Regions from separate parts of the Allobosea sp. 2KB_26 genome, predicted to be linked through region 2. Evidence: riboswitches for the same ligand, from Rfam matches in the RefSeq annotation. Region 2 holds a riboswitch; each other region holds the start of a gene.
The links. A riboswitch is a leader RNA that binds a small molecule or an ion and turns the genes downstream of it on or off. The one in region 2 is predicted to bind thiamine pyrophosphate.

Region 1: linked by a shared signal. The riboswitch ahead of thiO (glycine oxidase ThiO) and the one ahead of thiB (thiamine ABC transporter substrate binding subunit) in region 2 are both predicted to bind thiamine pyrophosphate.
Region 3: linked by a shared signal. The riboswitch ahead of thiC (phosphomethylpyrimidine synthase ThiC) and the one ahead of thiB (thiamine ABC transporter substrate binding subunit) in region 2 are both predicted to bind thiamine pyrophosphate.

What each region holds. Positions count from the first base shown of each region.
Region 1 is NZ_JBFRHE010000013.1:56,716-66,259, reverse strand. It holds gene AB4099_RS26875 (MFS transporter) at 1-242, shown strand, start outside; gene AB4099_RS26870 (hypothetical protein) at 289-639, opposite strand; gene AB4099_RS26865 (response regulator) at 911-1,288, opposite strand; gene AB4099_RS26860 (LysR family transcriptional regulator) at 1,485-2,345, opposite strand; gene AB4099_RS26855 (isochorismatase family protein) at 2,448-3,071, shown strand; TPP riboswitch at 3,218-3,350, shown strand; gene thiO (glycine oxidase ThiO) at 3,408-4,598, shown strand; gene thiS (sulfur carrier protein ThiS) at 4,595-4,807, shown strand; gene thiG (thiazole synthase) at 4,809-5,585, shown strand; gene AB4099_RS26835 (thiamine phosphate synthase) at 5,582-6,217, shown strand; gene AB4099_RS26830 (P-loop NTPase family protein) at 6,250-6,768, shown strand; gene AB4099_RS26825 (nuclear transport factor 2 family protein) at 6,787-7,164, shown strand; gene AB4099_RS26820 (helix-turn-helix transcriptional regulator) at 7,419-7,787, shown strand; gene AB4099_RS26815 (hypothetical protein) at 7,777-8,901, shown strand; gene AB4099_RS26810 (acid phosphatase) at 9,032-9,544, opposite strand, start outside.
Region 2 is NZ_JBFRHE010000001.1:466,618-476,161, reverse strand. It holds gene AB4099_RS02310 (PQQ-dependent sugar dehydrogenase) at 1-1,027, shown strand, start outside; gene AB4099_RS02305 (hypothetical protein) at 1,046-1,348, opposite strand; gene AB4099_RS02300 (class I SAM-dependent methyltransferase) at 1,509-2,270, opposite strand; gene AB4099_RS02295 (DMT family protein) at 2,276-2,632, opposite strand; gene AB4099_RS02290 (SemiSWEET transporter) at 2,703-2,963, opposite strand; gene AB4099_RS02285 (lytic murein transglycosylase) at 3,101-4,279, shown strand; gene AB4099_RS02280 (RidA family protein) at 4,282-4,677, shown strand; gene AB4099_RS02275 (thiamine ABC transporter ATP-binding protein) at 4,786-5,484, opposite strand; gene AB4099_RS02270 (ABC transporter permease family protein) at 5,477-7,018, opposite strand; gene thiB (thiamine ABC transporter substrate binding subunit) at 7,023-8,042, opposite strand; TPP riboswitch at 8,108-8,219, opposite strand; gene AB4099_RS02260 (ABC transporter substrate-binding protein) at 8,376-9,544, shown strand, end outside.
Region 3 is NZ_JBFRHE010000004.1:511,127-520,670, reverse strand. It holds partial or broken gene AB4099_RS15860 (OmpA family protein) at 1-1,140, shown strand, start outside; gene AB4099_RS15855 (hypothetical protein) at 1,250-1,450, shown strand; TPP riboswitch at 1,533-1,637, shown strand; gene thiC (phosphomethylpyrimidine synthase ThiC) at 1,716-3,578, shown strand; gene AB4099_RS15845 (hydroxyethylthiazole kinase) at 3,587-4,336, shown strand; gene thiE (thiamine phosphate synthase) at 4,333-5,007, shown strand; gene AB4099_RS15835 (fumarylacetoacetate hydrolase family protein) at 5,117-5,803, shown strand; gene AB4099_RS15830 (dihydrodipicolinate synthase family protein) at 5,826-6,755, shown strand; gene AB4099_RS15825 (copper chaperone PCu(A)C) at 6,817-7,296, opposite strand; gene AB4099_RS15820 (hypothetical protein) at 7,405-7,788, opposite strand; gene AB4099_RS15815 (hypothetical protein) at 8,251-8,475, shown strand; gene AB4099_RS15810 (hypothetical protein) at 8,489-8,674, shown strand; gene AB4099_RS15805 (methionine ABC transporter ATP-binding protein) at 8,682-9,544, shown strand, end outside.

The DNA.
Region 1 (9,544 bases), on a different contig from region 2:
CACAGGTCGAATTCGGCAAGGCAGACGTTGCCCGCGTCGTTCCACTGATCGTTGCCATCGGACAGGCGAGTTATTCCTTTGCGCCGGCCGTGTTCGGCGCTCTGCGGACGATGTCGCCAACCGGATTGTCGAGTTTCGATGGAGCCGCGCTGTTTGCGGTCGCCTCCGTGGTGCAAGCAGCCGCCATTGCCTGTTTCCTATGGGGGCGCCAAAGGCGCTCGCTGCCAGGCGGGACCGCATGATTGGGGGCAGGCCCCTTGTGACCTGGCAGGGGCGAACCCTGTGCGGCTAGCTCTCGCCGCCTGCGTCGGACAGCACCCTTGCCGGCAAGGGAAGGACGGCCGCTCTCTGGCCGTTTTGCGTGGCCAGCCATTTCAGATAGCGCAGGCGGGCCGCAACCGTGTTGCTGCGATGGGTGCTTTGCAGCCACTCCAGATACTCGGCGGGGCGAACGGTGATGATCTGGACGGTCTTGCCCTTGGCCAGAAGCAGCTCCGTCGCGGCAGCGACCTGGCGCTTCCATTCGGAATAGGAGCGGGGGATCCTCGGGTCCTTCCCGGCCATGTCCAGCAAGGCAGGAAAGTCATCTTCTGAATACCACGGTACCAGCACGGTGTCGTAGTAGTCGAATTTCCGCATGCCTGTGTCCGCCCAGCAATCGGAAAGCGTCGCCCGCCTGCGATCCTACCAGTTCTCCGGCTGATTTACGAGTTGCGCGCAGTGCCTCATCGGCTTGCGCGCGGGCGAATAGCAGCAGATTTCTCGATGTCCGGTCTGCGCCGTCACGAAGGATGCAAACCCCTCGGTCGTGCGCGGAAGGCCGTTTCAAGCCCGTTTCCTGGGCACTGTCCCGATCCCGCCCCGGCGCGGGAACCGGCCGTTTCCTTCGCGCCTGGTCGGTCAGGCGCGCCTAGGCGCTGGCCGGCAAGGATTTCAGCGTCCTGATGATCTCGCTCTCGGAATAGGGTTTTCGAAAAAACCGGGCGCGCTCGGGCAATTTCTGCGGGTCGACCCGGACATGGCCCGAGGTCACCATCAACCCGATCGGCGGCCATTTCTCGCGCACGACCTCGACCAGTTGCAGGCCGTTCAGCGAACCCGGCATCTCGACATCGGTGAAGAGGATGCGGACATCGTCGCGTTGCTCCAGAATGGCCAGGGCCTCGTCGGCGGTCGCTGCCTCGACGGCGAGGTACCCGGCCTCCTCGACGAGCAAGGCCGCATACATCCTGATGATCGGTTCGTCCTCGACGATGAGAACAACCGGCTTTTCCGCGTCTGTAGGCACTGGGCTTCTCCTGAACCGCCTTCTTGTCGCGACGGTAGAGGTCCAACGGCTCATGGTCCGGAACGTTCCGCCGTCGCGCCTGCTTGGGCGCTACGGACAATGCAGGCTGTTGGCGCGGCGGGCGGAGCGCTCCCTCGTGAAGTTGCCCGACTGGCCGCGCGTGCCGGCAGCGGAAGCGGAGAGCGGGTGAATAGGGTCAGGCGAGGTGCTTCAGCAGCGCCTTGACGGCGATCGATGGTGTCACCGAGCGCGCCTGCAACGCCGTCACTTCGAGCTGGTCCATGGGATGTTCGGGCAGGATGCGAGTGAGGCTTCCGGCTGCGATCGGGGCATCCGCCAGAAAACCGGGCACGAGGGCGATACCCAGGCCGGCACACGCCGCATGGCAGGTGACGGACATGTTGCCGGTGCTGATATGCCAGCGGACGCGGATCGACTGGTTATCGACCGTCCACTGGTCGAGATCGCTGCGGGTCAGGATGCCGCGATGGTTCGCAAGCTCCGCCACCGCCCGCGGTGTCCCGGCACGCGCGAGATAATCCGGCGAGGCGACCAGCCACATGTCGATGCGTTCGAGCAGCCGGCCGCGCAGGTCGCTGTCGTCGAGCCGGCCGAGCCGGATCGCAAGGTCGAAGCCGCCGGCCACGATGTTCACGAGCTCGTCGCCCAGGCGCAGGTCGAGGCGGACCGCCGGATAAAGCTGCTGAAACGTGAAAAGCTTTGGCGCCAGCACATGCTGGCCATAAGCGACGGGGGCTGAGATCTTCAGCGTCCCGCTCGGGCTTGCATGCTCGGCGAGCGTCTCGACCTGGGCGAGCTCCGCATCGCGCACGATCGGCCGAACGCGCTCGAAATAGCGCCGGCCCGTGTCGGTCAGGCTGAGCGCCCGTGTCGAGCGCAGCAGCAGGGGCGCGCCCATGCGCTGCTCCAGCAGCGCGAGCTGGCGGCTGACCGTCGCCTTGGGCAGGCCAAGCAGGCGGCCGGCGGCGCTCAAGGAGCCGGATTCGACGATCCTGACGAAGAGAGCCATGCCGGAGAGGTCGACAGCGTCGGTCATCGTTCCAGATATAGAACGCCGGCGTTTCAAAGGCGAGGCTACTGTTCCATATGGCTGGCGGCCATAGTCGTTGCATCACCCGCCCTTGATGAGGAGCGACCGATGAACGCGCCCGCCAAACCTTATGCCCCGCTGACCTCCGACAATGCCGCGCTCATTCTCGTCGACCATCAGGTCGGGCTGATGAGCGGTGTGCGGGATTATTCCACCGGCGAGCTCAAGCACAATGTCGTCGCGCTCGCCAAGGCCGCCCAATTGCTGAAATTGCCGATCGTGGTGACGACGACGGCGCGCGATAGCATGTGGGGACCGACCTTTCCCGAACTCGTCGCGGCGCTGCCCGGCGTCACGATCCTGGACCGGGCCTCGGTCAATGCCTGGGACGACCCGAAGGTTGCAGCCGCGATCGAAGCGACGGGGCGCAGGAAGCTGATCTTCGCCGGCATCTCGCTGGAGGTGTGCGCTGCGTTCCCCGCCATGACGGCGATCGGCAAGGGCTATGAATCCTATGTCGCTGTCGACGCGTCGGGCACGTTCAGCGAGACGAAGCGGCAGGCCGGGCTGCTGCGGATGGTCCAGGCCGGCGTGGTCGTGTCCGACTATGCGACCCTGATGGTCGAGATCCTGAAGGACAATACTCACCCGCAAGCCGGGGCCGTCTATGGCGCGCTCGACATGCCCTGGGCGACGCTGGTCGGCCAGATCGCGCAGGCCTACGGACGATAACCGGCCTCCCGTCGGCGCACGAGCGTCAAGTCGAGAGGCTTCGATGGCCCCGCGAAGATTCCGGCCCGTGGCCCTCCAGCCTGGGTCCTCCCGACATTTGTGTCGGGTTGGCTCTTGACCTCGCTGCTGCCCCGGCTCCAGACTGCGCGCATTCCAGGGAGATCCCCGGCAAGGGGCTGAGAAACCGCTGGCAGACCGGGTGTTCCCCGGAAAGGCGCGCGGAAATCCTTCGAACCTGATCCGGCTCATACCGGCGGAGGGATGGAGCGTCGAGGCACTTGCCGGCAGCCGAAGGGCTGCCAGATCTCCTTACCCGAGCTGGGCGAGGAGTTTGCCATGCGCGGCCCGCCACACACCACCCTTCGCCGATCTGGCGACGATCCTGGGCCCGTCGCCTGCGAGGTGCCGTCCTCCACCGATATCGCCATCATTGGCGGTGGCCTGATCGGTTTGTCCATCGGCTGGCGGTTGGCCCGGCGCGGGTTTGATGTGACGGTTTTCGAGCGTGGCACGATCGGACAGGGAGCAAGCCTTGCCGCGACCGGCATGCTGGCCGCGGCCGCCGAGCTGGAGCCGGGCGGCGAGGACCATCTGCCGCTGGCGCTCGAAAGCCAGCGGCTCTGGCCGGTTTTTGCACGCGAGCTCGAAGCCGATGGCGGGCTCGGCATCGACTATCGCCGGGACGGTGTCCTGCTGGTCGCGCTGGGGCGTGAAGAGGTCGAGCGCCTGCGTTTCCGCCATGACCTGCAACGGCGCGCCGAGGTCGAGGCGGCATGGCTTAGCGGGGCGCAATGCCGCGAACGCGAACCCGGGCTGAGGCCCTCGGTCGTTGCCGGCATTCTCTGCCCCGCCGACCATCAGGTCGATCCGCCGCGCGTCATGGCGGCGCTGCGACGCGCCTGTCTCGCGGCCGGAGCGCACCTGGTCGAAGCCTGCGAGGCCGAGCCGGAGCTGGCCGGGGGCCGCGTTCTCGGCGTCTCGACGCCGCGCGGACTCTGCAAGGCCCCGGTCGTGATTGCGGCTGCCGGCGCCTGGACCCGATTTCAGGGGCTCGACATCCCCGTCCGCCCGCTCAAGGGCCAGTCGCTCGCGCTCCGCAGCACGCCCGGGACCGGTACGCTCGCGCGCGTCGTCTGGACCGAGCAAGTGCATCTCGCCCCCAAGAGCGACGGCACTCTCCTGGTCGGCGCCACCATGGAAGAACGCGGCTTCGACGACAGCGTGACTGCTGGCGGCGTCTATGCCCTGCTCGACGGTGCCCGGCGCGCACTGCCCTCGATCGAGGAAATGCCGGTCGAGGCGATCTGGTCCGGCTTTCGCCCGACCTCCATCGACGATGCGCCGATCCTTGGCGAGACGGGGATATCGGGCCTGCTCGTTGCGACCGGGCATCACCGCAACGGCTATTTGCTCGCCCCCGTCACGGCAGCCGCGATCGAGCAACTCCTCGTCGAAGATCGCATCACGGGACCGGCCGCTTCATTCGGCCAGGCGCGCTTCACCCCAACTCTGGAGGCAATCTCATGAAACTCATCATCAACGGCAAGGACCGCGAGAGCGCGGCCGAGAATCTGGCGGCGCTTTGGCAGGAGGAGACGTCCGAGCTGGACTTGCCGGGACCGCAGGGCTTCGCCATCGCGCTGAATGGCACCGTGGTGCGGCAGGTCGACTGGGCGCAGACGCCTCTGTCGCGCAACGACCGCGTCGAAATCATCCGTGCCTTCGCGGGAGGCTGACATGAACACCCCGATCGAGGCCCTTACCATCGCCGGCACGTCATTGTCGTCGCGGCTCCTCATTGGCACGGCCGGCTATCCGAGCCAGCGCATCATGGTCGATGCCATCAAGGCCAGCGGTTCGGACCTTGTCACGCTCTCCGTGCGTCGCATTTCGCTGCAGGGCCATGGCTCCGACACGCTGCGCCTGCTTGCCGGCCGCCGCTTCCTGCCCAACACGGCAGGCTGCGAGACCGCGCGCGACGCGATCCTCACCGCCGAGCTTGCACGCGAGGCGCTCGGCACCAACTGGATCAAGCTCGAGGTGATCGGCGATCGCGAGACGCTCTATCCCGATGTTGGCGAGTTGCTGGAGGCGACGCGCCAACTTGTCGACAAGGGGTTCGTCGTGCTGCCCTATTGCAACGACGATCCGGTCATCTGCGCGCGCCTGGCTGATCTCGGAGCCGCCGCCGTGATGCCGATGGGGTCGCTGATCGGCTCGGGCATGGGCGTCGCCAATCCAGCCAATCTCGAGCTGATCTGTGCACGCTCGCCCGTGCCCGTGATCGTCGATGCCGGCATCGGCACCGCCTCCGACGCCGTGATCGCCATGGAATGCGGCGCGAGCGGGGTTCTGCTCAACACCGCCGTCGCCAAGGCCGATGATCCCGTGCGAATGGCACTCGCCATGCGTCACGCCGTCGAGGCCGGCTGGAACGCCCGCCTGGCGGGGCGCATTCCGCGGCGTGGGCGGGCTCAGCCGTCCAGCCCCCAGCTCGGGCTTGTGGGTTCGTGAACAGGCTGCCCGACCGGCTGCTCGTCGTCACCGACCGGCATCAGGCCGTGAAGCCCTTGCCGCAGCTTGTCTCTGCGGCGCTCGCCGGCGGGGCACGCTGGATCTGGCTGCGCGATCGCGATCTCGATCAGGCGGAACGCCGCAGCCTGGCGCTGCAGCTGCATGAGCTCGTGAGCATGGCGGATGCGGTCCTGACGATCGGCGGTGATGTTGATCTCGCCGCCCGGGTCGGGGCGCGGGGCGTCCATCTGCAATCGGCTGGAGCGATCTCCGCGGCCCGCGCCGTGCTCGGCGTCTCCGCGCTGATCGGCGTTTCCGCGCATGACGAGGCCGATGTCCGGGCGGCAGCAGCGGCAGGCGCCGATTATGTCACGGCGAGCCCGATCTTCGCGACGGCGAGCAAGCCTGGCTATGGCCCGGCCTTGGGCCTGACCGTGCTGCGGCGCTGGGCGGCGATCGGCCTGCCGGTCGTGGCCCTTGGCGGCATCACCTGCGACCGCGCGTCACTCTGTATCGAGGCTGGTGCTGTGGGAGTTGCAGTGATGGGGGAGGTGATGCGAGCCGTGGATACGGCCAAGACCATTCGCAGCCTTCGCGCCTGCGCGCTCATGAGTCCACGCCCTGGTGTATGAGCAGGTCGAAACGAGAGGAATGGCCTGCGCCAATGCGACGGATCGTGATCCTGGGGAATGCCGGCAGCGGCAAGTCGACGCTCGCGCGCGCACTGGGCGAGCGCCTCGCGCTGCCGGTCGTGCATCTCGACCGCCTGTTCTGGGAGGCCGGCTGGACGAAGGCCGAGCCCCGGCTCTTTCGGGATCGCGTGCGGGACGCCGTGTCCGGCGATGCTTGGATCTGCGAGGGCAACTACTCCAGCCAGACCTTCGAATTGAGGCTGCCGCGCGCCGATATCGTCATCTGGCTCGACGTCCCGCGGACCACCTGCCTGGCCCGCGTCCTGTGGCGCAGCATCCTGAACCGGCCGCGGCCCGATCTCCCCGATGGCTGCACCGAAAAGCTGAACGCGGAGTTCCTCGGCTTCCTCCGATATGTCTGGGCCTTCGATAGGGACAAGCGACCGCAGATCGAGCGCGAGCGGGTGGCGACCGCCGCTCATATCCCGGTGGTCTATCTCCGCGACGCCGGCCAGATCTCGGCGTTCGTGAATGCGGCGGCGGCTGCGTAGGGCGGGCAGGAGGGCAGGGTGAAACAGGATCTCGACCTGATCAGGGGACTGGAGGAAGCGCTGTTCAAGCCAGCGGTTCGAGCGTCTCCGGAAGCGCTTGATCGGCTTCTGGCGGAAGGTTTCGTCGAATTCGGTCGATCAGGCGGTGTATACGAGAAGGCCGAGGTGATCCGAAGCCTTGCCGAGGGCAATGCCGAGACGGTCGACGTGCCGGCAGCCAGGGATTTCGTTCTCCGATCCCTGGCCGATGATGTGGTCCTGCTGACCTATCTGAGTTTTCGCGTCGCGAATGGCCGCGAGGAGCGGCATACGCTGCGAAGCTCGATCTGGCGGTTCATCGAGGGCCGCTGGCAGATGGTCTTTCACCAAGGGACGCCTGCTGGCCAGTCGTCCTGACGGGGGCTTCGTGCGGGGGCTTGAGCCGCGCCGGCGGTGTTGACCCAGATCCGCGATCGTCCCTCCCGCTGCGCCCGGGAGGGACAATCGCAATCGCCATCACCACGCCGAGCCCGGCCTCAAGCCCGGCGCCGTTCAAGTGCGTGCTCGATCCGGGCCGTCATCCGGCGCAAGGCACGGTGCAGATGGTCGCGCATGAAACCTCGGCAGTTTCGCCGCGCCGAAGACCGTCGCAGCAAAACGGACGAAGTCTAATGTGGGACATTGCGGTGTACTTGACGCTGCGTCTGCTATCCTTTGATACTGCGTGCGGCGAAGCAGATCCGGCGACGCGAAAAGCGGGCAAGGGGCGCCTGATGACTGTCGAGGAGGCGGCCGTGTCCGTCGCGCAGAGCCAGGAGATGTTTGCGGGGGCGGAAGCGCTACGCCGGATGCAGCGCTACCATGAGGCGATCAACGGCGACGATCGCGCCAGCGAGGCGCAGTTCAGCCGCGCCTTCAAGGAGCGCTTCGGCATGGCGCCGCGGGAGCTCCGCTCAGTCGCCCGCGAGCGCGGCGTCAACATGCTGCCGCCCATCCCTGTCGGCGTCCCCCCGGATTTGGTGCAACGACTTGAGCGCTGACATCCTGCCGCAATATAGGCCCGTGCCGATCCCGTCCGGCCGGGGCGAAGCGCTGTCGGTGCCGGAGGCAATCGCCTACACAACTCGATGGATCGACATCCGCCTTTCGCCCGGGGAGGATTTCGACGGGCATCAGATGCGCTGGCTCATGACACAGCTCGCCACCCGGGCGCTTGCCGAAACGATCAAGACAGGCGGCGACGGCTCGGCATATTCGGAGCGTCTTCATCAGTCGTACACAGTCCTCAGGAGGGCGCAGGCGGCGCTGAGCGACGGCAAACATCGGTGGTGGGGCAGCCCGGCTGAAGACCAGGCCCGGAAGGCTGCCGAGCGTGTGATGTGGCAGCGGCGCGATCCGGGCCGCGGATACGTGGAGGGCTACGAAAGCCGCTATCAGACCTCGCTCCGCGAGGACCAGTTCAACAGCTGCGTCGCAGACTATCTGGCGCAACCGTGGATGCGGCACCCTGTCCTCGATTGGATGCTCGTCGATGCGATCGTGACGCACGAACTGTCTAGGTTCGGGGAAGCGGTGAAGAAAGCAGAAGAACCGGGGGACCCATGGCGCCGGCGTCGCTATTTGAGGGCCCGCGGCAACCTCGAGGAACTCCGGAATCTCAAATGGAAGGCCGAATTCCAGCTGCAGCTGGCGTCTGCCGCTTTTTTTATCGTTGTGCCTCTGTTGGGGATAGGGGCGGCCTTCCACTTCGATTGGACAACAACCGGCATATGGCTGTTGGGCATCTACACCCTCGTCGTGATCAACGAACTATGGTCGCTGGTGGTCAAGCTGATCCGTCGCAGCGTGCCAGGTCCCGAGAGCAGTTCTCAAACGCTGTGGCGCGAGATGTACGAGGTCTGGCGACTGCTTGAAGGACCGGTCGTCAACCCGATGCTCGTGGGCGCCGAGTTGGCCAGGACGACAAGGAGGGGGGCCAGATGGAACAGCGCTGCCTGGTCGATCGTCGTGCGCGCGATGGAGCATGATCCACTGGAGTGGGTCGTCGTGCCGGCCGAGCGGGACGCTGCACGCAGCGATGCCGGTCGCCAGGACGGAGCCAGATCGGCGCCGTCTCAATCGTTGGATCCCACCTCGTCCGCTTCGTCATCGTAAAGCAGCTTGATGCCGCGCTGCCGGGGCTCTTCTTGGACAGCGCTGTGACGGCTACGTCTGCTGGCCGATCGGCAAGGCGCGGATTCGGAAGGGGAGAGACCCGCCGCCGAACCCGTTTCTCGCTGATCGCTCAGAGGCCAAGCACCTTGCGCAGCTCTGCCTTGGCGGCGGTGAACTCGGTCTGAAAATCCTGCTGCTCCAAGATGCGCGCAGCGATGACCGAGCCTGCAATGCGGCCGGCTTCGATATCGGAGCGATAATGGATGCCGCCGATCACGCGGTTCCAGCCATAGACCCAGGCCCTGTCCATGATCTCGGCGCGCTTTTCCGGAACCATGTTCGACAGCACGATGCCCATCAAGGTCCCGACGGTGGTGTGGCCGGAGGGATAGGCGCCGGAGTTCGAGGTCTTCACGACAGGCTTGACCAACGGACTCGCCTGATGCGGCCGCGGCCGCTTCCAGCTGTCCTTGGCCGGATCGACCACGGCGCCCTCAGTCGCCACGATCCGATCGAAGAAGGCCGAGAAGATCGGCAGCGCTTCAGTCTTGAAGGCCGGGCCCATCACGTCGGAAAAGCGCCAGACATCCTCGACGGCATCGGCCTGGGCCTGCGCTTCCATCTCAGGCGTGCGCGTCACCTG
Region 2 (9,544 bases):
GGTCGTCGAGACGGTGGCGAGCGGTCTGGAGCACCCCTGGGGCCTCGCCTTCCTGCCTGACGGGCGCATGCTCGTGACCGAAAAGCCGGGCCGGTTGCGGCTGGTTTCCGCCGCGGGCGAGATCTCGCGGCCGATCGCGGGCGTGCCGAGCGTCATGGCACGCGGTCAGGGTGGGTTGCTCGATGTCGCGCTTGATCCACAATTTGCCCAGAACCGGCTGATCTATCTCTCCTTCGCGGAGCCGCGCGCCAATGGAAACGGCACCAGCGTGGCGCGGGGGCGTCTCAACGCAGGGGGCACTGCGCTCGAAGGGATGAGCGTGATCTTCCGGCAGATGCCGACGATCAACAGCAACATGCATTTCGGCTCGCGATTGGTCTTCGACCGGACGGGCGCCTTGTTCGTGACCGTGGGCGACCGCTTCAGCCAGCGCGATCAGGCGCAGAACCCGGGCAATCATCTCGGCAAGGTCCTGCGGATCAGTCCGGAGGGCAAAGCGGCGGCGGGCAATCCGAAGAAGGAGGGCTGGCAGCCGGAGATCTGGTCGATCGGCCACCGCAACGTGCAAGGCGCGACGCTACATCCGGAGACCGGGCAGCTCTGGACTGCCGAGCACGGTGCGCGCGGTGGCGACGAGATCAACACGCCGAAGGCCGGGCTCAACTATGGCTGGCCCGTCATCACCTACGGGGTCGACTATTCCGGAGCGAAGATCGGCGAGGGTACGTCAAAACCCGGTATGGAGCAGCCGCTGTTCTACTGGGATCCGTCGATCGCGCCATCCGGCGCGACCTTCTATACCGGGCAGATCTGGCCGGCCTGGAAAAACTCGCTCTTCGTGGGCGCCCTTGCCGGGCAGACGCTGATCCGCCTCTCGACGCAGGGCGAGACGGTCACCGGCGAGGAGAGGCTGCTGACCACGCTGAACGAGCGGATTCGTGACGTCAGGCAGGGCCCCGACGGTTATCTCTACCTGCTGAGCGATGATGCCAACGGCAAGATCCTGCGGGTCAGGCCGGCGCGGTGAGCGCCGGAGCGGGATGCGTCAGGGACCGCAATCCCATTCGTTCTCGATGACGAAGGCATTGCGCGTCGAGAGCTGACCGCGCGTGTCATAGAGATCGCCGACATAATAGGACGTACCGGCGTCGTCGCGGGCGTTGCGCTTGACCTGTAGCGACCAGCCATAACCGACATGTTTTCCGCCGCGCCAGGTTGGGTGGGTGTCGCCGATGCTCGCGGAGGCGAGGATCTTGGCGCGGTCGTCGCTCGGGCTGCAGGTCGGGCCGGCGAGCGCCGGCGTCGAGAGGCTCAAGATGGTTACGGCGACGAGGATCGCTTTCTTCACGGCAGTCTTCCTGGGTGGGTGGGAGTGATGGGGGCATTCCGGCCGTAGCGAAGCTGGGCGCCGGAAATCATTTTGGAGCCAGCACCTGCACTGATGTGCCGGATGGCAGCGCGATCGCGGCGTGTCCGGAATGACGTGCGGCAGGCAGTGTGCCGGCAGTTCAGGTGATGTCCGCCAGCCGAGTGTCGAGCGACAGCACCAGGCACCAATGCGGTTCAAAGTCGGCGCCCAGCGGCCAGATCTGCTCCTTGAAGATATCGAGCATCCGAGCCTGGTAGCGCTCGAACCAGTGCTGTTCGCAGAGCACGAATTTGGTCGCGCCGACAATCGTCTCACGGTCGATGATACAGAGCGGCACAATCTGAGGATGTGCATCGAGATAGGCCTGCACCGCGACCATCAACGTGGGGTAGCCGGGATGCAGCATGTCATCGAGAACGATCAGCCCGCCATCGGCCAGGCAGGCCGTGGCAAGCGCGAGATCCCTGGTCAGCGCTGCGCGGGAATGCTCGCCGTCGATATGGATGAGGCGCAGCTTCGCGCCGCCGGTGTGCTTCAGCAGATCGACCGGGGCCATCGCGCCCGCATCGCCCTTGATCGTGACGCGCTGCTCCCGGCCGATGCCGTGCTTCAGGCAATTCGCCTCGAAACGTTGCTCAACCTCCGGATTCGGCCACTCGAAGATATCGATGCCGAGCGCGATCTCGCCTGGCTCGAGCGCATGCGCGAGCGCGATGAAGAAGCGTCCCTCGAAGGCGCCGATCTCGGCGATCGGTCCATGGAGTCCCTCCTCGGTTTGCAGGCGCAGCAGCCGCGCGCAGATCGCCGCGGCGAAGCGCGACGACATGCCGACGACACTGTCATAGCCATTGGCGAGATAGGCGGAGACCGCGGGATGTCCGGGCGAGGGGAGATTGGCCATCCCGTTTACGCCTTGCCCTGGAAGATGAAGAAGGCGCCGGCCGCAATCAGCGCGAAACCGACGGCATGGTTCCAGCCAAGCGGCTCCTTGAGCCAGAGCACGGAAAAGCCGGCGAAGACGGTGAGGGTGATGACCTCCTGCATCGTCTTCAGCTCGGCGGCGGAATAGACCGCATTGCCGATGCGGTTGGCGGGCACGGCGAGCATGTATTCCGGCAGTGCAATCATCCAGCTGGCGAGGATGGCGAGCCAGATCGCGGTGCTCTCGTAGCTGAGATGGCCATACCAGGCGAAGGTCATGAAGACGTTCGAGCCGATCAGCATGGCGATCGGCAGGAGATGGGCGGTGGAGAGGGTCGGCATGGGGATTGGCGATCCAGGACGGTGTCTACGGAAAGCCTAAACAGCGCGCGGGGTTCCCGATAGGGCCTGCTCAGCCGTGGCGCAGCTTCATGGTCAGGATGACGAGGACCGGCACCAACGTCACGGCATTGGCGCCGATCAGCGGCCAGGACATCAGCAGGAGCCCATAGACCAGCCAGAGAATGATGCCGAGCGCGAAGAATATCTGTGTCCAGAGCGAGATCGCCCGTGTGTCCTGAGTCCGGACCGTGTGCCAGGCCTGGGGCAGCCAGCACAGGGTCGTCAGCGTAGCTGCGGTGAAGCCGAGGAACTCGGTTGCGGCGACAGACATGGGTGGGAACGTCTCGAATCAGACCAGGCCCATGCCATAGCGGGCTTTTGCGACTTTTGCGCGCAGTTCGCGCATGGTTAATCTCCCTTAACCATTCGGCCCTAGTTTTGCGTCATTCCTCGGCTTTCGGTGGGTTCATGCGCGCGCTCAAACTGGCTTTTCCGCTCATCCTCTTCGCGTCCGGCGCCCAGGCGGACTTCCAGTCCTGCCTTGCCGGCCTGCGTTCGGAGGCTGCAGCGAAAGGCGTGTCCGGTGCCACCTTCGACCGGGCCATGGCAGGCGTCACGCCCGACATGAAGGTGATCGAGGCGATGAACAACCAGCCGGAGTTCAAGACTCCGATCTGGGATTATCTCGGCACGCTGGTCGATGAGGAGAAGGTGGCGGAGGGGCGCAACATGCTGCGCCAGCATGCCTCGACCCTCGCGGCGGCCGAGCAGCGCTTTGGCGTCGACCGCCATACCATTGTCGCGGTCTGGGGCGTCGAGAGCGATTTCGGCAAGGCGCGCGGCAAGATGCCCCTCGTCCAGGCGCTCTCGACCGGCGCCTGTCTCGCACCGCGTCGCAATGCCTTTTTCAAGGGCGAGCTGATCGCGACCCTGCAGATCATCCAGCGTGGCGATGTCCGGGCCGACCGCCTGATGGGGTCCTGGGCCGGCGCCTTCGGCCACACCCAGTTCATCCCCTCTACCTATATGCGCCTTGCCGTCGATGGCGATGGCGACGGACGGCGCGATCTCGTCGACTCCATTCCGGACGCTCTGCATTCGACCGCCAATTTCATGGCCAAGGCCGGCTGGGTGACCGGCGCGACCTGGGGATACGAGGTCCGCGTCCCCAACGGCTATTCCGGTCCGACCGGGCGCAACCCGAAACAGCCGGTCTCATCCTGGGCCGCGCGCGGGATCGTTAGATATGACGGCTCGGGGCTGTCCGGCTCGGGCAATGCCGGGTTGCTGATGCCGGCCGGCCGCAATGGTCCGGCCTTCCTGGTCTTCAAGAACTATGACGCGGCCTACAGCTATAACGGTGCGGATTCCTACGCACTTGCCATCTCGCTGCTCTCGGACCGTATTCGCGGCCGGCCGGGCATCCAGGCCGACTGGCCGACCGACGATCCGCCGCTCTCGCGCGAGCAGCGTCGCGAATTGCAACGCCTGCTGATCGCACGGGGTTACAATGTCGGTGAGCCGGACGGCGCCGTCGGTTCGCTGACCAGGGCTGCCATCAAGGAAATCGAATCGCAGATCGGCATGCCGCAGACCGGGCGGCCGGGTGCCAAGGTGTTGCGCGCGCTCAAGGGTGGACGGGGATGACGATGCTGGATCCAAAGCGACGGCTGATCTCCACTGGTTCGCCGTTCGAGCTCGCCTTCGGCTATTCGCGCGCGGTGGTCGATGGCGACCTCGTCTTCGTCTCGGGCACGACGGGCTATGACTATGTCACCATGACGATGCCTGAGGATCCAGCGGAACAGGCGCGCAACATCTTCCGGACGCTGGACGCGGTCCTCACCGAAGCAGGATCTGCACTCTCCAACGTCGTGCGCGCACAGTATTTCGTCACCGATCGCAGCTATTGCGAACCCGTTCTCACCGTCTGCGGTGAGATCTTCGGGCAGGTCCGCCCGGCGGCCGGCATCTATGTCGTTTCCGGCCTGCTCAAGCCCGAGATGAAGGTTGAGATCGAGATCACGGCCCGGCTGCGCAGTTAAGTCACCGGACCGGGGCTCGTATCCTGTGCGATGTCTAGCCGTCCGTGATGCGCTGGCCCGAAACCCGTAATCCATCTTTCGGGCCGATGCGTGCGCCGGAGCGGCCCTTCAGATGCCCAGGAAGCGCCTGACAGGCTCCGGTCCGTCCGATGCCGTCAGGCGTGCCCACGGGCCAGACGCTTCGACGTGGCCATCCCTTACGAGCGCAAAGAGGTCAGCATGGCTGGCCGCTTCTTCCGGCGTGTGGAGTGTCATCAGCACGGTGAGGCCGTGTTCGCGACGCAGGGCATCGACGCGCTCGATCATCTCGCGGCGTAGTCCGGGGTCGAGTGCGCCGAAGGGTTCGTCGAGCAGCATCAGCGGTTTGCCGCGCAGGAGGGCGCGGGCGAGGGCGACGCGCTGACGCTGACCGCCCGAGAGTTCCGCCGGACGACGGGCTGCGAAGCCGGCGAGATCGACCTCAGCCAGTGCGGCTGCCACGCGCTCGCGCTCGGAGGCGTCGAGCCGCAGTGACGGTTTCAGTCCAAGCGCGACGTTTTCGGCTGCCGTCAGATGGGGGAAGAGATTGTGATCCTGGAACAGGATCGAGACTGGTCGCCTGGCTGGTGTGAGAGGCAGCAGGTCTGCGCCGGCGAAGCGGAGGGTTCCCGCCGTAGGCCGTTCAAAGCCGGCGATGGCATGGAGCAGGGTGGTCTTGCCGCCACCTGACGGGCCGATGACGGCGCAGAGCGCGCCTGCTGGAATGACGAGGTCGTAGCGCGCCGCAAATCCGGGATAGTCGAGGGACAGGCCTGCCAGCTCAAGCATGACGCGCACTCCAGCGCTCGGTCAGGTAGGCGAGACCCCCGGCCGAAAGCACCAGCACGAGTGCGAGTGCTCCCGCTTCATCCATGCGATAGGCGCCGAGGCGGTTCGCCAGGAGATAGGGCAGGGTGGTGAGCTCGCCGCCGCCGAACAGAGCAATGACGCCGAAATCGCCAAGCGAGAGCGCCGTGGCAAATGCGAAGGCGGCCGCCAGCGGTGCGCGCAGGGCCGGCCATTCGACGAGCCGCAGCCGGGTCCAGCCGGCAATGCCGAGACTCTCAGCCAGCCTGCCATGACGTTCTGCGTTGGTCGCCAGTGGCGGCGCCAGCAGTCGATAGGCGTAGGGAAGTGCCATCAGGGCGTTGACGAGCGGTACCAGCATCAGTCCGAGTGCCGCGGGATCGGCGAGGTTGCGTGTCAAAACGTAGAGTCCTGCCACGAAGGCGAAGGGCGGCAGGCCAAGCATGGTGAAGGCGGCAAGGTCGGGAAGTCTCGGGCGTAGCCGGCGTCCGCGCGCGGCGCTGGCGAGCAGTACGGCAAACAGGCAGGCGAGGAGGCCTGCGCCAAGCGCGATGGCTGCGCTCGTCGCGGCTGCCCATGCGAATTCGGCGGTCGCGAGCGTCGGTACGGCTGCGACGCCGCTTGCGATGCTGAGGAGAGGCGGTGCGATCCATGCTGTCGCCAGAATGAGGACAAGGCAGTCCAGCCGGAGCAGGCAAGGGGCGAGGATATCGGGGCGGGCTGCATGGCGCTCGGCACTTGCCTCGTCGTGGACCGCCGGCGCGAGTGTGGCGAGCGCAGTCGCAAGTCCGAGGCAGAGCACAAGCTGAAGGCCGGCGAGAGCGGCAGCGCGGGCGAAATCGGCCTCGAAACGGACCGCTTCGTAGATCGCGACTTCCAGCGTGGCGTTGGCAGGCCCGCCACCGAGCGAGAGCACGACGGCAAAGCTCGTGAAGCAGAGCAGGAAGACGAAGGTGGCAAGCGCCGGAGCCTCGCGCCGGATCACGGGCCAGTCGAGATGCCGGAAACAATCGGCGGCGGAGAAGCCGAGCGCCGAGGCCAGGCGCCTCCGCTCGCCGGGTTCGCGGCCGAAGGCCTGAAGCAGCGTGCGCGTCACCAGCGGCATATTCATCAACACATGAGCGATCAGGATACCCTGGAGCCCGTAGATCGCCGGCGGTTCAGCTCCAACGGCACGCGCCAGGTCGCCGAGCAGCCCGGAACGGCCATAGATCGCGATGACGCCGAAGACGATAACGATCGTCGGTGCGACGGCGGCGGCGGTCAGCACGGCGAGCAGGAGGTTGCGGCCTGGGAAGCGGCGGCGCAGCAAGGCAAGCGCCAGTGCCGTGCCCAGCAGGATCGAGAGCAGCATCGACAGGCCCGCCTGGACGGTCGCTCCTGCGACGAGGCGAGCGAGATAGGGGCCGAGCGACGACAGGGCCGCGACGTTGCCCCCGGCTCCCGCCAGCCCGGCGAGCGAGGCGCCGGCGAGCGCAAGGATGGCAAGCGCAGTGAGCGTGGCCGGGCGGAACAAGGCCTCAGCGGCTCGCTGCGGCGAGCCAGGCGTCGATGAAGCTTCGGCGCTGCGTGCGCACCTCGTCCGGCGTGAACAGCAAGGTCCGTTCCGGCTTGATGATATCGGCGAATGATGCCGGCAGTCCACCTGCCGCCTGTTTCGCCGGCATCATCCAGTTGCCTTCCGGGATCAGCAATTGGAAGGCGTCCGAAAGCGTGAAGGCGAGGAAGCGTTTGGCGAGCTCGGGCTGCCGCGTCGTGCGCGTCATGCCGGCGAGTTCGATATGCAGATAGTGGCCTTCGCTGAAGGGCGCGGCCTTGTACTGCGTCTTCTTCTCCACGCCGATGTGATAGGCCGGCGAGGTCGCGTAGGAGAGCACCATGTCGGCCTCGCCCTTAAGGAAGAGCCCGTAGGCCTCCGACCAGCCCTTGGTGAAGGTAACGATGCGGGGCTTGAGCCTGGTCCAGGCGGCGTCGGCGCCGTCGCCATAAACGGCTCGCATCCAGAGCAGGAAGCCAAGCCCGGGCGCGCTGGTGCGCGGATCCTGCAGCACCAGCTTCGGCCCATTCGGATCGTCGACAAGCTGCTTCAGGCTGGTGGGCGGCGCGGCAAGTTTGGTTGAATCATAGACGAAGGCGAGATGCCCCCAGTCGAAGGGCAGGAAGGTATCGTCGGTCCAGGCGATGGGCAAAGTGAGTGCTGTAGTATCCTGGCCATGGGGCTGGAACAGGCCCGTGGCCTTGGCTTCCGCCGCAAGGTTCATGTCGAGGCCGAGCACGGCATCGGCCTTGGTCGTCTCACCCTCCAGCTTCAGGCGCGCAACGAGGGAGCCGGCATCGTCGCTTGCGACCCAGTTCAGCGTGCAACTGCATTGCGCCTCGAAGGCCGCCTTCACCTTGGCGCCGGGGCCATATTTCCCGGTGAAGGAGGAATAGGTGTAGACGGTCAGCGCCGGTTTCTCCTGCGCCATGGACGGCGTCGTAAGCAGAAGCACCGAGAGCGCGGTGGCGATCCGGGTCATCCGGCTGTTCAGAAAGGTCATGGCGTCACCCCGCATGCATTCGACGGCGGCCCTTGACGGTCGAGAGGGGAGGCCACCTCCGGTGCGAGACGCCGGTGCTCAATCCCTCCGCCGGCACGATCCGGATCAGGTTCGACGGGTTGAAAGCCCTGCGCTTCCCTCTCAGCCCGAAACCGCCGGGCACCCCGTTGAGACGGTCAAGGGAATAGCGAGCGGGCACGGGCGAGTCCAGTTGATGCCGCCGATCCATCGCAACGGGCATTGCGCGTCGTCGCCTGACCATGCTGGTATATCTCTTGCTTGACAGAAGGCAGGCGCGCCTGGCGCGAAAGCTCAAGAGCAAGGGGATGTCGCATGCGATTCAATCGCCGTCAGATTCTGGCCGGAAGTTCCGCCTTAACCACTTCCAGTCTCGTCGGATTTCCGTCGCGTGGGCAATCGCGCGCCAATACGCTGCGCTTCATTCCGTCGACGCCGTTGCCCTCGCTCGATCCGATCGTCGCCACGAGCTACGTCATCCGCAATCACGGCTATCTGATATATGATACCTTGTTTGCGACGGACGCGCAGTTCCGCATTCAGCCGCAGATGGTCCAGAGCTGGGAGGCTGCGCCGGACGGGCTGCGCTGGACCTTCCATCTGCGCGACGGACTGATGTTCCATGACGAGCAGCCGGTCAGGGCGCAGGACTGTATTGCTTCGATCAGTCGCTGGTCGGCGCGCGATGCCTTCGGGCAGACCTTCGCGACATTCGTCGAGGGTTACGATGACGTCGATCAGCGCACCTTCGCCATCCGCCTGACGAAGCCCTTCCCGATGCTGCCGGACGCACTCGGCAAGCTCTCCTCGAACGTACCCTTCATCATGCCCGAGCGCGTGGCAATGATGGAGCCGACCAAGAACATCACGGAGGCGATCGGCTCCGGACCCTGGCGCTTCATGGACAAGCAATGGGTGCCGGGCCAGAACGCGGTCTATGAGCGCTTCGCCAAGTACAGGCCGCGAGAGGAGGCGCCATCCTGGGCCGCTGGCGGCAAGGTCGCCAAGATCGACCGCATCGAATGGTTGCCGCTGACCGAGGTTTCGGCCGCAGTCGGCGCGCTGATGCAGGGCGAGGTCGATTGGTATGAACAGCCGCCGGTCGATCTCCTGCCCCTGCTCAAGAGCAATCCCGAGATCGCGATCGAGAACGTGCCGCTCGGGCTGATCCTGCTGATGCGTTTCAACCATCTGCAGCCGCCCTTCAACAATCCCGGCATTCGACGGGCGGTGATGATGGCAATCGACCAGACCGACTACATGGAGGCGGTCGTCGGCAGCAAGGACTACTACAAGGAGTGCAAGACCTTCTTCACGCCGGGCTCGCCGATGTCGACCGGAGCGGGCGGTGAGGCGGCACTCGGCAACAATCTGGAGCGGGCCAAGGCCATGCTTCAGGAGGCCGGCTACAAGAACGAGAAGGTGCTGCTGCTGGCGCCTGCAGACCAGCCGATCGCCTATAACCAGTGCCTGGTGACGCAGGA
Region 3 (9,544 bases), on a different contig from region 2:
ACCGCCCCGCTCGCCCCGCCCCCCGGCGGTCGCGCGCCCGGCGCGGTCCCACCGCCAGTTGCTCCGCCGCAGCCGGGCCAGACGCTCGCTCCGCCTCCGGCCGGCCAGCCTCCGGCCGCTGGGCCCGGGCAACTGCCGCCTCCTGACCGGCAGGGTCGTCGCGGTGGCATCGGGCTCGGTGGCGCGGCTGCAATCGGACTTGGCGTCGGTATGCTCGGCGGCATCATGGCGACGCAGGGCGCGACCCGTCTCGATGATGTCCGTGGCCGCCGCGAGGAGCGTCGCGAGGGCGACGTCACGATCATTCGCGAGCCCGGTCGCACGATCATCCGCGACGACGACCGTGCCATCATCCGCCGCGACGAGACCGAGCGCTTTCGCGACCTCGGCTGGCAGGGGCGGACCGAACGGCGCGGAGACGAGAACGTCACCGTGTACGAACGGCCGGACGGCAGCCGCATCATCACCGTGACCGACGAGGACGGCCGCCTGATCCGCCGGACCCGGCGCATGCGCGACGGCGATGAGATCGTGATGATCGACAATACCCGCCGCGATCGGCCGGACATGCGCTTCTCGGATGAGGTCGTCGTGCTGCCGCCGCCGCCGCTGCCGATCCCGCGCGAGCGCTATATCGTCGATGCCGAGCAGGCCGATCAGCGCCTGATCTACGAGACGATCACTGCCCCGCCGATCGCCGCGATCCCGCGTCGCTACACGCTCGACGAAGTCCGCTATTCGCCGGACCTGCGCGCCCGCATGCGCAGCGTCGATATCGACACGGTGACATTCGAGACCGGATCCTGGGAGGTCACGCCCAATCAGGCGCAGCGGCTCTCGGTGATTGCCGCCTCGATCAGCCAGGCACTGCAGCGCGCGCCGAACGAGGTCTTCCTGGTCGAGGGCCATACCGACGCCGTCGGCTCGGATGTCGACAACCTCTCGCTCTCGGATCGCCGGGCCCAATCCGTCGCCGAGATCCTGACGCGCGATTTCCAGGTGCCGCCGGAGAACCTGACGACGCAGGGCTATGGCGAGCAGTATCTCAAGGTGCAGACGCAGGAGGCCGCGCGCGAGAACCGCCGCGTCACGCTCCGACGCATCACCCCGCTATTGGCCGGACAGAACCAGCCGCAGTGAACCGATCGAACCGGCGCGGGGGGCGACCGTCGCGCCGGCCTCCCCGGTTCGGGGGATTCAGGAATCAGCAAGCTCTCATGCTTAAGACCTCCCGTAAGGAGAGTTGATGATGAGTGAGACATCCGTCGCGATCGCCCAGAGCTTTGCCGCAAGCCAGGCAGCCTCGACCCGCCAGACCCTGCAGACCGCGATGGTGAAGCAGCAGGCCTCGTCCGACCAGGCGCTCGTGGATATGCTGCAGCAGAGCGCCGAAACCCAGAAGGCTACTCTAGCCGCTGGCCAGGGCCAGAACGTCGACATTCTCGCCTGAAGGCGGCATTCCGGCGCCGCATGGCCGGGTCGCATCCGGCCCGTTGCCGGTTGCGTTCAAGAGCCGCCGGCCCTAACCTCCGCCTCGTTCCGAGGGGTGCTCGCAAGAGCTGAGATGGCGTCCAAAGCCGAACCCGTCGAACCTGATCCGGGTCATACCGGCGGAGGGACTGGAACGCGGCGTGCGCCACACGTGTACCCGCAGACAGCGACTGGACCGCTTCTAAACCCGGATCTCCTGAACCTTGGACCAAGGAGGAGATCCCATGAACGCCCATACCAAGCCACAGAAGAATACCGTCAAGGCGGCCCCTCAAACCGTAACGACCGGCCCGATCATCGGCTCGCGCAAGATCTATGTCGCGCCGCCGGACCACCCCGAGATGCGGGTGCCTTTCCGCGAAGTACAGCTCACCACCGATTCCGAGCCGCCGGTCCGCATCTACGATCCGTCCGGTCCGTTCACCGAGAGCGATGTCACGATCGATCTCAATGCCGGCCTGCCGCAGCCGCGCCGGGCCTGGCTCGATGCTCGTGGCTTCACGACCGTGCCCGGCCGTGCCGTCACCGCCGCCGATAACGGCCATATCTCGGCGGAACAGCTCGTTCCCGCCTGCCCGGCCGCCCGCCCGATCCTCGAGGCCAAGCCCGGCCAGATGGCGACCCAGTACGAGTTCGCCAAGGCCGGCATCATCACGCCCGAGATGATCTATGTCGCGCATCGCGAGAATCTCGGCCGCGCCGCGATGCTCGAAGGCGCCCGCGAGCGCCATGCCGATGGCCAGAGCTTCGGCGCCTCGGTTCCGGAATTCGTCACCCCTGAATTCGTGCGCGAGGAAATCGCGCGCGGCCGCGCCATCATTCCCGCCAATATCAACCATCCCGAACTGGAGCCGATGGCGATCGGCCGCAATTTCCTGGTCAAGATCAACGCCAATATCGGCAATTCGGCCGTGACCTCCGGCGCTGCCGAGGAGGTCGAGAAGCTGGTCTGGGCAATCCGCTGGGGCGCCGACACGGTGATGGACCTGTCGACCGGCCGCAACATCCACAACATCCGCTCCTGGATCCTGCGCAACTCGCCGGTTCCGATCGGTACGGTGCCGATCTACCAGGCGCTGGAGAAGGTCGGCGGCGACCCGATCAAGCTCGACTGGGAGGTCTTCAAGGACACGCTGATCGAGCAGGCCGAGCAGGGCGTCGACTATTTCACCATCCACGCCGGCGTGCGGCTGCCCTATGTCCCGCTCACCGCGAGCCGCGTCACGGGCATCGTCTCGCGCGGCGGCTCGATCATGGCGCGCTGGTGCCTCGCGCACCACAAGGAGAGCTTCCTCTACGAGCGCTTCGACGAGATTTGCGAGATCATGCGCAAATATGACGTCTCCTTCTCGCTCGGCGATGGCCTGCGTCCGGGCTCGATCGCCGACGCCAATGACCGCGCCCAGTTCGCCGAGCTGGAGACGCTGGGCGAGCTCACCAAGGTCGCCTGGGACAAGGGCTGCCAGGTGATGATCGAGGGCCCCGGCCACGTGCCGATGCATAAGATCAAGGAGAACATGGACAAGCAGCTGCGCGAATGCGGCGAGGCGCCGTTCTACACGCTGGGACCGCTGACCACCGACATCGCGCCGGGTTACGACCACATCACCTCAGGCATCGGCGCGGCGATGATCGGCTGGTTCGGCTGCGCCATGCTCTGCTATGTCACGCCCAAGGAGCATCTCGGCCTTCCCAACCGCGACGACGTCAAGACCGGCGTCATCACCTATCGGATCGCGGCCCATGCCGCCGATCTCGCCAAGGGCCATCCGGCGGCCAAGATCCGCGACGACGCGGTCTCGCGTGCCCGCTTCGACTTCCGCTGGGAAGACCAGTTCAACCTGGCGCTCGACCCCGACACCGCGCGCTCCTTCCATGACGAGACCCTGCCGAAGGACGCTCACAAGGTCGCGCATTTCTGCTCGATGTGCGGGCCGAAATTCTGCTCCATGAAGATCACGCAGGATCTGCGCGCCGAAGTGCTGGCGATGGGTGAGAACGAACGCGCAGCGCTCGAAGGCATGGCGGAGAAATCGCAGGAATTCCTGGCCAAGGGCGGCAATCTCTATTTGCCGGCGGCCGAATGAGCGCGACGATGACCGCGGCCCGCCTCGACGCGACGGTCGTCGCGGGCGTGCTGGCGCGGGTGGCGACGAGCCGCCCGCGTGTGCAGTGCCTCACCAATACAGTGGCGCAGAACATCACGGCGAACATGCTGCTCGCCTTCGGCGCGATCCCGTCCATGGCGATCCATGTCGACGAGGTCGCGGCGATGGCCGAAGGCGCGGGCGCGATCCTGATCAATATCGGCACGATCAATGCCGAGAGCGAACTTGCCATCCCCAAGTTGCTGGAGGTTGCGCGCGACCGACGGAAGCCGCTCGTCTTCGATCCGGTCTTCGTCGAGCTCTCGCCGCTGCGCCAGCACGTGGCGCGCGAGGTGCTGCGCCTGCCGAACATCGTGGTGCGCGGCAACGCGACCGAGATGGCCGCGCTCGCGGCCGATCTCGAGACGGCGCGCGAGCGCAACCTCACGCTCGTCACCACCGGCAAGGTCGACCGGATTGCGGGGGCGAGCGGGACGTTATCCATTTCCCACGGCCATCCGCTGATGACGAAGGTCACCGGGGTCGGCTGCGCAGCGGGCGCCCTGATCGCGGCATGCTGCGCGGTCGAGGGCGATCCGGCGATCGCGGCGGCCGCCGCGCTGACCGCCTATGGCATCGCCGGTGAGATTGCGGCAGAGACATCGCAAGGGCCCGGCAGCTTCGCCGTGCACCTGATCGACGCGCTGGCAGGAATGGACGAAGCCACGCTGCGCGAACGCATGGGAGAGCACGGGTGAGCGTTGATATCCGCCTTTACGGCATTGTCGATCCGCAGATCGCGGCCGGGCGCTCGCTGGCCGACCTGGCGCGTGCCGCGGTCGATGGCGGCGCCACCCTGATCCAGCTGCGCGCCAAGACGGAGACGACGCGCGAGATGGTGCGCGAGGCTCGGGCCATCCGCTCGGCCCTGCACGGCACAAGGGTGCCGCTGCTGATCAACGACCGCGTCGATGTCGCACTTGCTTCCGGTGCCGACGGCGTCCATCTCGGCGCCGACGACATGAAGCCGAACGATGCCCGCCGCCTGCTCGGGCCCCGCGCCATCATCGGCGCGACGCTGAAGCATGAGGATGAACTCTCCGCGCTGGCCCTAGCGAAGATCGACTATGCCTGCATCGGCGGTGTCTTCCAGACCTCGCACAAGGACAATGCAGGCTCCTCTCTCGGGCTCGACGGCTTCACGGCCCTCCGGCGCAAGGCTGCTGCCGTATTGGGACCACTCCCGGTCGGAGCCATCGCGGGCATCACGGCCATGAATGCAGCCTCCGTCATCGAGGCAGGGGCTGACGGCATTGCCGTGATCGGCGCACTGTTCGTGCAGGACGATGTCGGGGCCGCCGCGCGCGCGCTGCGCGCGGTGCTCGAGCGGCTGCTGCCGACGCCGCCGGAAGCTCCCGCATCCGCCTGAACCGTCACGCGGCAATGCCGGGCGCGCAGCCCCGCCACGAGCGCCCCGCCCCTTGCTTCGCGTCCATCGCTCGCCCATGAACGGCACAACATCGAGGGAGCGCTGCGTCATGACGAATTATGTGATCGAACCGCCCGCCATCAGCGCGGTTCCGGTAGCGGGCGGCGGGCTCTTCCCCGTGCGCCGCATCTTCTGCGTCGGGCGCAACTATGCCGAACATACCCGCGAGATGGGGGGCGATCCCGACCGCGAGGAGCCGTTCTTCTTCACCAAGCCGGCGGACGCGCTGGTGATCAACGGCACCGACATGCCCTATCCCAGCAAGACCAAAGACCTGCATCACGAAATGGAGCTGGTCGTCGCGATCGGCACCGGTGGGCGCGACATCCCGGTGTCCGAGGCGCTCTCGCATGTCTATGGCTATGCGGCCGGGCTCGACATGACCCGTCGCGACCTGCAGGCCGAAGCCAAGAAGACCGGCCGCCCCTGGGACATGGGCAAGGGCTTCGACCAGTCGGCCCCGATCGGAGAGATCGTGCCGGCGAGCCAGAGCGGCCATCCCAGCGCCGGCAAGATCGAGCTCACGGTCAATGGCCGCGTGCGCCAGACCTCCGATCTCGCCAAGCTGATCTGGAGCGTGCCGGAGACGATCGCCTATCTTTCCGGCCTCGTCGCGCTGGCGCCCGGCGACCTGATCTTCACCGGAACGCCGGAAGGCGTCGCGGCCGTCGTCAAGGGCGACGTGCTGGAAGGCGCCATCGACGGCGTCGGCAGCGTCCGCACCCGGATCGCCTGAAGAGACTTCAAGGAAACTGATCATGCAGCTGACCCCTGACGCCCGCGGTGTCTATCCCATCGCGCCGACCCCCTTCACGCCCGATGGCGCCATCGACTGGGCGAGCACCGATCGGCTCTTCGATTTCTATGCCGGCATCGGCTCTGACGGCATCACCGTGCTCGGCATCATGGGCGAGGCGCCGAAGCTCGAACCGGAGGAGTCCATCGGGCTCGTCAAGCGCGCGGTCGCGAAGATGGGTGGCAAGCCGATCATCGTCGGCGTCTCGGCACCGGGCTTTGCGGCGATGCGTTCACTGGCGCGGCAGGTGATGGATCGCGGCGCCGGCGGCGTGATGATCGCCCCGCCGCCGAGCCTTCGCACCGACGACCAGATCGTCGGCTATTACGCGCAGGCTGTCGAGGCGATCGGCAGCGACATTCCTTTCGTCATCCAGGACTACCCGCTGACGCTCTCGGTGGTGATGACGCCGGCCGTGATCCGCCGCATCGTCCAGGACAACCCGTCCTGCGTGATGCTGAAGCACGAGGACTGGCCTGGGCTCGAGAAGATCTCGACGCTGCGCAAATTCCAGGCGGAAGGCAGCCTGCGCAAGATTGCGATCCTCACCGGCAATGGCGGGCTCTTCCTCGATTTCGAGATGGAACGCGGTGCCGACGGTGCCAATACCGGCTATGCCTTCCCGGAATTGCTGATCGACGTCGTCCGCCTTTCCAGCGAGGGCAAGCGCGACGCGGCGCATGACATCTTCGACGCGCATCTGCCGCTGCTGCGCTACGAGCAGCAGCAGGGCGTCGGCCTTGCCGTCCGCAAATATACGATGATGAAGCGCGGCATCCTGGCCAGCGACGCCCAGCGCAAGCCGGGCGCCGGTCTGACCGCCGCGGCCAAGGCGGAAGTGGACTATCTGCTGGCGCGGCTGGCGAAGCACGACCCGCGCGCCAAATTCTGAAAGCAGGAATCGCGATGCCCCCCTCTCAACGAGAGGGGGGCATCGCCTTGTCTTCAAGCGCTCAGTGCGTGTGCTCGGCGGCTGCGCCCTTGGCGCCGATCCCCTCGACCTTGAACTCGACCTCAACCACACCAGCCTTCTCGAAGGTCAGCGTGCCCTTGACGCGCTCATCCTGCTTCAGCGGCTGCTTCAGCTCCTGGAACATGATGTGGAAGCCGCCGGGCTTCAGCTCGACCTTGGCACCGGCCGGGATTTCGATGCCCTTTTCAAGCTCGCGCATGGTCATCACGCCATTGGTGACCGCCATCTCATGGATCTCGCCGCGACCGGCGAAGGCCGCAGAGACCGCGATCAGCCGGTCCGGTGTCGAACCGGTATTCTCGATCGAAAGGTAGCCGCCACCGACCTTGGCACCGGCCGGCGTGGCGCGCGACCAGGGATGGCCGATCTTCAGCGGGCCAGCCTTGTAGTCATGGGCGAAGGCGGCGGCGCTCGCCAGTGTGAGCGCGACCGCGGCGAGGTAGTGAACGGGCTTGTTCATGAGCATGGTCCTGAAAGAGGTCGCGACCATTCGCGAATGGCCGGAAATCCCGGTTTGCGGCGGCCTGTCGGGCTGGCCGCAAGACGAGAGGGAGAGACGAAACCGTGTTCAGGATGCGATCGGCGGCGCTCGCGATTGCGGCAGACCGAGGACAGCGCCATGGGTGGCATCCGTCAGAATCGGGACGGAGCGCTCCAGCGGGGCCGCAAGGCGCGCGCCCACCGGCTGTGGCGGCACAGGAGGGATCGCAAGGGCAGGATTGATCGGGCAGCCGATGCAATGCTGGACGCCATTCGCCGGCTCCGGAACCTCGGACGTGTCCGAGACGGATTGCCCGGAACACAGAACCGCACCTGCCAGCGCTGGATGAGCCGCAAAGGCTGATGCCGGTGTCAGGCCCGCGGCCAGAACGGCCAGCGCATAGACAGCCGCTAGCCAGGCTCCGAGAACGGAGCGGCGCAGCGTCTCAAGCGGGGAACCAAGGGCCGACATGGCGCGACTTGGCCTCCTCACCTGCTCTCCGTCAAGCCGCGCTCTGTCGCAGGGTGAGGTCCGCGAGACGATCGCGGAGAGATTTCTGCCCCCTCGGCAACGGTGCGCGAAAGATTCATTCCCTTTCATTCGTTTCTTTAAAAGAACGATCGGGTTGACAAAGAGGACAATTTCACCCAGATTGGCACTGTCGCTGGACATGGTTCGGCGGCCGCGGAGATTTGAGCGTGCAGCTTGCGCCGCGTCACCAAACGCTAAAGCGCCACGACCGGGTCGTGGGCTCCAGTGACGAGGAGATGAACATGACCGTTTCGACCTTGCGCCGGTCCGCTGCCACGATGCTGATGGCTGCCTGCTGTTGTCGATGCTGATCTTGCATTGAAAGACGGCCCGGGCTGACGCCGGGGCCTCTCCCAATCCGATCCGCCCAATCGAACGCCGCCCATGCGGCGGAGGCAAGCCATGACCCAGTCGCAAACCCAGCAAGCATTCATCATCGAAATCGGCGAGACCCAGGCCGGGCTCGTCAATCGCCGCAGCGACGAACGCTTCTTCACCTTCATTTCCGCCTCGTCCGCCTTTCGCGCACTTGAGGGCCTCCGTTTCGCAACGCCAAACGCTGCCGAAACCGCGGCCCGGCAGCTCGCCGCCTCCCAGCGCCGCCCGGCGCTGCGGCTGGCGTCGTAGCGGGGGCAGGCCGATGCAGCTGATCACGACCCTGAGCGCATTGCTCCGGGACTGGCTCGACCGGGCCCTTCCCACCGTGCTCGCACCATCTTCGACCCAGGAGCGGGCGGACGAAGACGAGAACACACGCCGCTCCATCCACGACGTGACGCTGGAACAGCTCGGCATCTCGCACTGGTCCTGCCACACGCTCCTCTGAGGTTATGATGAACGCTCTCGTGAAGCCCGACGCCTTCAGCGTCGGTGCCAACCCCGTTTTCAGTCCAGAACCGACGGTCCGGTTCGAGAATGTCGGCAAGGTCTTCTCCGGCCGCTCCGGGCAAGGCGCCGTGACCGCGCTCTCGGGCATCGATCTCACCGTACCACGGGGCGCAATCCTTGGCGTGATCGGCCGCTCCGGCGCCGGCAAGTCCACGCTGATCCGGCTGGTGAACGGTCTGGAGCGGGCGAGTTCCGGCCGCATCCTGATCGAGGATGAGGATGTCACCGCCCTGACCGAAGCCGGCTGGCGGGCGCGGCGGCGGACGATCGGGATGATCTTCCAGCACTTCAACCTGCTCTCGTCGCGCACCGTCTTCGACAATGTCGCGCTGCCGCTCGAAATTGCAGGCGCGCCAAGGGCCGAGATCGAACGCCAGGTCACGCGGCTGCTCGACCTGGTCCGCCTGTCCGAAAAGCGCGAGCGCTATCCGGCCGAACTCTCCGGCGGCCAGAAGCAGCGCGTCGGTATCGCCCGCGCGCTCTCGACCGAACCCAAGGTGCTGCTCTGCGACGAGGCGACCTCGGCGCTCGACCCTGAGACCACACAGTCGATCCTCGGCCTGCTGAAGCGGGTCAACCGCGAGCTCGGCATCACCATCCTGCTGATCACCCACGAAATTCCGGTGATCAAGGAGATCTGCGACCGCGTGGCGGTGATCGAGGGCGGGCGGATCGTCGAGGAAGGCGAGACCTTTACCGTCTTCACCCAGCCCAAGCACCCGACCACCGCGCGTTTCGTCGAGACGGTGACCGGTGTCGAACTTCCCGCCCAACTCGCCGGCCGCGTCAGGTCGGAGGCACGTCCAGG